Synechococcus elongatus PCC 11801: one gene and its partner. The protein of the gene in region 1 binds, or shares a complex with, the protein of each later gene. Links are inferred from orthologs where the notes say so. Each region holds a gene or a part of one and is shown on either strand. Other genes may lie near its edges. The genes, in order: DOP62_RS12080 and pnp.

Region 1 (3,221 bases):
CGGATGGCTGGTGCATCAACTTCGACCACAGTACGAGGCTGTGCAACATCTACGAGGATCGGCCCCGATTCTGCCGGGTGCAGCCTGAAACCTTTGAGACGATGTTTGGTGTGCCCAAGGAAGACCTCAACGATTTTGCGATCGCCTGCTGCGAAGAGCAGATTGAGGGCGTCTATGGCGATCGCAGTCTCGAACAAATCCGCTTTCGGCAGGCCGTAGGGCTGACACTAGAGGAGCTCTGAACCTAGGGACCAATGCTAGGTTTATGAAACGATTATGAAATTTTGCTGTGGCCGCTCCTTCCCCTGACCTTGAGACCCCACAAGCTCCGGCAGCGAGTTCAGGTCGGTCTTCTGCTTGGAGTGTCTTTGTCTCGACCTTTCTGACCATTTTTCTGGCGGAGCTGGGCGATAAGACGCAAGTCACAACGCTGCTGATGACTGTGGAATCGCATCGACCGTGGATTGTCTTCACCGGTGCGGCCACGGCACTGATCAGTACGAGTCTGCTGGGGGTGTTGTTAGGGCGCTGGTTGGCACAGCACATCGCCCCGCGCACCTTGGATATTGCTGCCGGTGTCACGCTGTTGGTGATTGCGGCGGCATTGGGTTGGGACCTCTGGCAACACTGGAGCTAAGGGCAATGGATTGGCAGTTACTCGGAGCGAGTTTCCTGGCGGTGTTCCTTTCGGAACTCGGCGATAAAAGTCAGGTGGCCGCAGTTGCGCTCGGTGGCAGTTCGCGATCGCCCCGTGCTGTGTTTCTAGGAACGGCTAGCGCCTTGGTTTTGGCCAGCTTGATCGGTGTGGTGTTGGGCGACCAGATCGCAGACTACATTCCCCCGCAATGGCTAAAGCTTGCGGCTGTCGTTGGTTTTGTTGTGATTGGTCTGCGCTTGCTCTTGCAAGGCTCAGATCAGGAAGATTTGAATTTAGAAGCACCAGCGAATCAATCTACGCCTGAAACCTAGAGACTGCTGTCGTTCAATGGGTGGGACAAGCTGATCCACGCCAGGGAGCAAGATTGCGATCGCCCAGGAAAATTCCAAGTCCTGCAGCCGTATCGACGAGTGCGCTGTGCGGATCAACAAGGGTAGGGCTGTGCAGGCAAACGCTGTCTAGCGCGACCCCAACAACCCGTCCGCCTTGCCAAGCCATCATTTCGCCACTGGCTCCAGCGGCTATCCGTTCGACGGCGGCATAACCCATTTGTGCGGCTAAGAGGCGGTCGCTTGCCACGGGTTGTCCTCCGCGCTGCACATGGCCAAGGACAGTAACTCGGGCTTCCAATCGAGCATCGTGCGCCGCGATCGCATGGGCGAGTTGTTCCCCCAAACCGGCATGACTGCGATCCACCTCTGGAGGGTGATGGGTTCCCTCAGCGATCGCAATGACCGCATAGCGGCGTTGCCAGCGATCGCGCAGTTGCTGAAGGTAGTGACAGAGTTCTGGCAAGCGATAGGGGATTTCAGGCAAAAGGATGACATCCGCTCCCCCTGCGATGCCGCCGTGGAGGGCAAGATGCCCCGACTGGCGGCCCATGACCTCGGCAATCATGATCCGATCGTGACTCGCGGCGGTACTGCCCAAGTTCAGCAATGCCTCCGCGACTGTGTGAATCGCGGTATCAAAGCCGATCGCCCGCTCTGTGAAGGCGACGTCGTTGTCGATCGTCTTAGGAATACCAATGAACTGCCAGCCGCCGGCTCGCGCGAGTTGCTGCAAAATTGCGAGGCTACCGTCACCGCCAATGCCAATCAGGGCATCAAGACCGAGATCGGCATAGCCCGCCAGAATTTCCGCCTGCTGGGCAAGGGTGTCACCCCGATTGATCGAGCCGAGAATCGTACCGCCACTGCAGAGCAGGGGGTCTGGACCCTGGCGATCAAAACTGTGGGGGTAGATGGCGATCGCTTGGCGCTGACGCAGTCCCTGGGTGGCGTAGGCAATGCCCCAGAGCTCCCAGCCATAGTTACTGACAGCGTGGTGGGCGATCGCTCGAATGACAGCATTGAGCCCCGGACAATCGCCACCACTGGTGAGGACGCCTAATTTGCGCACCGCCATCGCTCACCCTCTTGCTTGGCTTTGTCTCTAGTTTGTGCGCGGACTCTCAGGGAAATCGACGTTTGTAATGCGATTGTCGCTATCGAGGGAGATGAAGAGTGTATCCGTCGCTTGGCTAAAGCGAATTTCGACTAGGAGGAGGGTAATCCCATTCTCCGAGCCAGCATTCTCAATGCGGATAATTTGCCGGAAGGTGCCAGTTCGCTGTTGCAGGGCTTGCCAGCGTTGCTCGATCTGCTGCGGAAAGATCTCAGTTTTGAGGAAGGGACTGAGCAGCGATCGTGCTTCAAGGGCTTGTTTGTTTGCCAAGGCTTGCACGAAGTCGCCGGCAACTTGCTCTGGTGACTCCGTTAGATCCGGCAGGTCATAGCCAACGATTTGAAAGGTTTGGTTGAAGAGCAACCGCAGCACGGTCTGTCCCGTGGGAGTTTGCAGCAGCACGGTCACGGTATCGAGACCAGGGCCTTGGTCAATGCTGCTGATGCTGAACCCCTGCAGCGCCCCAACCTTGGTGAGATCCTCGCGTATACGGGCGCGCAGAGCTTGGGGTGTAAGCGCTTTTGCCAGTTGTGGCTCTAGGAGCGGCAGAATAGATGCCGTGTTGCTGTTCCGAAACGCCTCCATAAAAGTAAAAGTCCGTTGAGCCAGTTGACTGAACGAACGAATGGTCTCGGCTGCTGAGGGGGTTTGGGCAGAGGCGATCGCAGTTCCCCCATGCCACGGTGCAGAGAGCAGCACAGCAGCAGCACAGCCAAGTGACCCCAGACGCAACGAGCGATTCATATCAACTTCCGCGGTATCAGCGGTAGCTTATCAGGCCGATTCGTCGCTGACAGCGATCGCAACGGTTGGTAACTCCAAAAAGCTTCCTGCTGACTGGACTTGGATCGTAATCACCTGTGCATTCACGGGCACTGTTGCGGTTGGCAGATCGCCATTGCCTGGATTGACGGCAAAGGCAGGATAGGCAGCGAGAGCAACACTCAGACAGAGGCGATCGCCTGCTGAGAGACGCTGGCAGATTGGCTGCAGATCAACCCAGTAACCTGCACCAGCTTCCACTTGCTTAACCCGTCGAAACCCTTGGCTAAAGTCCCAGAGGCCAGTGGCCGTTTGACGCGATAGCACCACGTAGAGATCCCAACTGGGGCGATCG
Region 2 (3,283 bases), 660 kb from region 1 along the record:
GCTTCCTCGGCTTCCTGATGAACTACTGGCTGGCTCCAGCCTTGGTAGTTGGAATCGCGCTGGGTCTGTTCTTTGATTACCTGCCCCATCGACCCTTCCAAGAGCGCAATCGCTGGCGTAATGCGCGGGTCTATCCGGGTCAGGTGATGAATATCCTGATCATGGGTCAGAACTATCACCTAATTCATCATCTCTGGCCGTCGATTCCCTGGTATCTCTACCGTCCGGCCTACCACGCGACGAAGCCTCTGCTGGATAAACGCCAATCGCCGCAAACCTTAGGCATTCTTGCTAGCAAGAAAGACTTCTGGAACTTCATCTACGACGTGTTTATCGGTATCCGCATTCACCGATCGCACGAGACACAACCGAAGAGTTCAGCGGCGACTGAGACGGATGAGCTGAGCGATCGTGAAGATACAGTTCTGACAACGGCTGCAGTCCCAGCTTCCGAGGAGTCTCGTGAACCGGTGCTGACTAAATAAGTCTCGCTATAACAACTCAAAGACTCCAACATCAACCCAGCCAGAAACGGTTGGGTTTTTTCTTGGGCTACTGCGCGATCGCTCGATTCCTTGGCAACTCGGCATCAAAAAACGGATGCAAGCCTAGGCTCACATCCGCTGATGGATTCCGTTAGGGCACTCGACAAACGATCGCCGAATGCCAGACGGAGAATTTAAGCTTCGACAGCAGCCCGCGCCGCTTCAATCTCAGCGGGATCAATCCCCTTGCGGGTGAGGTTAATCCGGCCTTTTTGATCGATTTCGCGGACTTTGACCACGACTTCATCGCCGACAGTCAGTTCATCTTCAACACGGGCAACTCGATAATCCGCAATTTGCGAAATGTGGACCATGCCTTCTTTACCCGGCAAGAACTCCACAAACGCCCCGATCGGGATGATGCGAGTCACCTTACCGATGTAGACATCACCAGCACTGACGGTGCGGGTCATGCCTTCGATGATCGACTTCGCTCGCAGTGCTGAATCAGCATCGACTGCCGAGATAGTCACAGCGCCCGTATCTTCGATGTCAATCTTGGCACCAGTTTGCTCGGTGATCGATCGGATCGTTTTGCCGCCAGGACCAATCACCAGGCCGATTTGCTCGGGATTGATTTGAATCCGGAATAGACGTGGTGCGTAGGTCGAGAGGTCTTCGCGAGGCGTGGCGATCGCTTCCAGCATCTTGTCGAGGATGTGCAAGCGGGCAGGCTTAGCCTGATTGATGGCGTCTGCAATGATCTCCAAGGGCAGGCCGTGGATTTTCATATCCATCTGCAGGGCGGTAATCCCTTGATCCGTGCCCGCTACTTTGAAGTCCATGTCACCCAAGAAGTCTTCGATTCCTTGGATATCGGTGAGCACGCGGTACTCATCGCCTTCGCGGATCAGCCCCATGGCAGCACCGCTGACGGGCTTCTTAATCGGAACCCCAGCATCCATCAGTGAGAGGGTCGAGCCACAGACCGAGCCCATCGACGTAGAGCCATTGGAAGACAGAACCTCGGAGACAACCCGAATCACGTAGGGGAATTCATCCTTCGAGGGCAAAACAGGCAGTAAGGCCCGTTCCGCTAGGGCACCGTGACCAATCTCTCGCCGTCCGGGCGATCGCATCGGCCGTGTTTCACCCACTGAGTAGGGCGGCATGTTGTAGTGGTGCAGATAACGCTTCTGGGTGTCGGGGTGGAGATCATCCAGCTCCTGTGCATCTCCAGGCGTACCCAGGGTGGCAATCGACAGCACTTGCGTTAGCCCGCGCTGGAATAAGCCCGATCCATGGACGCGGGGCGGCAGCAAGCCAACCCGACTCGAGATCGGCCGCACTTGGTCGAGCTTCCGACCATCGACCCGGACACCATCGCGCAGAATCTGCTGACGCATCAGGCTTTTGGTCAGGGCCTTGAAGGTGTTGCCCAAAGCTTTTGGCTCTGCCGCAGTCACGCTACGAACTGGGTTATCTTCCGGCAGTTCTGCGATCGCCTCTACCACCGTCGCTCTGACTTCATCCAAAGCGGCATCCCGTTCCGACTTGGTGAAGCTGAAGTGCTGCAGCACTTGCTGGACGCCACTGCTGGCGCGATCGCGCACAAAGTTTTCCAGCGTGTTGTCGGCGGTCGGAGTCTCGGGCATCACCTGCTCGATTCCCAGCTCAGCTAGCAGACTTTGCTGAGCCTTGATCAGCTCTTGCACTGCCTCATAGCCAAAGTCGATCGCCTCGATCACATCGGCTTCTGGTAGTTGATTCGCACCAGCTTCGACCATGATCACCCCGGCAGGAGTCCCAGCCACCACCAGGTCCAGATCACCTTTTTCGATCTCGCGATAGGTGGGGTTGATGATGAAGTCATCGCCCACAAGGCCGACTCGAACGGCTGCCATCGGTCCGTAGAAAGGAATCTTGGCGACTAGCGTGGCGATCGAAGCCCCAGTGACGGCTAAGACATCGGGCGGAACCGTCTCATCCATCGACAGCGTCGTCGCCACAATCTGCAAGTCATCCCGCAGCCAACTGGGGAAGAGGGGGCGCATCGGGCGATCGATTAAACGGCTAATCAGCGTGGCCCGTTCTGGGGGGCGCCCTTCGCGGCGTAGGAAACCACCCGGAATCCGACCCGCCGCATACATCCGCTCTTCGTAATCCACCGTCAACGGCAGAAAATCAATCCCCTCACGGGCTGTCGAACGGGTCGCGGCAACGAGAACAGCAGTATCTCCCGAACTGATCAGAACGGAACCTCCAGCCTGTGGGGCAAACAGGCCCAGCTCCAGCCGAATGTCGCGCCCATCAAAGGACAACGACTTGCTGAGTGGTGGCATTATGTTTTTCCTTGTTTTTGCTGTCTTCGATCCTGACACTCTGCAGCGGCAGACGGCAACTGCTTGCGATCGCAGACAACAAAACCCGAGCACAGGCGCGGCTGTCTCGGGTTAAGAGTCAGGTCAGATTAGGTCGGAGTTAGCCGAAACGACCACTAACGTAGTCGGCTGTTGCCTCTTGATCTGGGCTGTCGAAGATCTTCTCGGTGGTGTCGAACTCCACGAGGTAGCCCATCTTGCCACCACCATCTGTGGCCCGTGCATTGAAGAAGGCAGTGTAGTCGGAAGTCCGTGACGCCTGCTGCATGTTGTGCGTCACGATGATGATCGTGTACTGCTGCTTCAGGGTTTGCATCAACTCTTCGATCGCCAGCGTTGAAATCGGATCGAGAGCCGAACAAGGCTCATCCATCAAAATCACTTCTGGCTGGACAGCAACAGTGCGGGCAATACATA

Evidence for each region.
Region 2: DOP62_RS12080 (region 1) and pnp share a complex: the UniProt entries of both Bacillus subtilis proteins name them as parts of the possible RNA degradosome complex. The link is inferred for Synechococcus elongatus PCC 11801 from one-to-one orthologs.

The regions. Positions count from the first base shown.
Region 1 is NZ_CP030139.2:2,411,223-2,414,443, forward strand. The notes cover bases 25-2,924. They hold DOP62_RS12080 (ATP-dependent 6-phosphofructokinase), read right to left. Parts: upstream 2,066-2,924; coding sequence 983-2,065; downstream 25-982. Other genes in these bases: DOP62_RS12065 (YkgJ family cysteine cluster protein), read left to right, coding at 25-242; DOP62_RS12070 (TMEM165/GDT1 family protein), read left to right, coding at 290-637; DOP62_RS12075 (TMEM165/GDT1 family protein), read left to right, coding at 643-969; DOP62_RS12085 (DUF3887 domain-containing protein), read right to left, coding at 2,093-2,848; DOP62_RS12090 (CocE/NonD family hydrolase), read right to left, coding at 2,879-2,924. Outside these bases: more of DOP62_RS12065, read left to right, coding at 1-24; more of DOP62_RS12090, read right to left, coding at 2,925-3,221. UniProt on the Bacillus subtilis protein: Catalyzes the phosphorylation of D-fructose 6-phosphate to fructose 1,6-bisphosphate by ATP, the first committing step of glycolysis.
Region 2 is NZ_CP030139.2:1,746,656-1,749,938, forward strand. Bases 254-3,215 are described here. They hold pnp (polyribonucleotide nucleotidyltransferase), read right to left. Parts: upstream 2,828-3,215; coding sequence 680-2,827; downstream 254-679. Other genes in these bases: crtR (beta-carotene hydroxylase), read left to right, coding at 254-485; pstB (phosphate ABC transporter ATP-binding protein PstB), read right to left, coding at 2,967-3,215. Also shown: more of crtR, read left to right, coding at 1-253; more of pstB, read right to left, coding at 3,216-3,283. UniProt on the Bacillus subtilis protein: Involved in mRNA degradation. Catalyzes the phosphorolysis of single-stranded polyribonucleotides processively in the 3'- to 5'-direction. Necessary for competence development in Bacillus subtilis.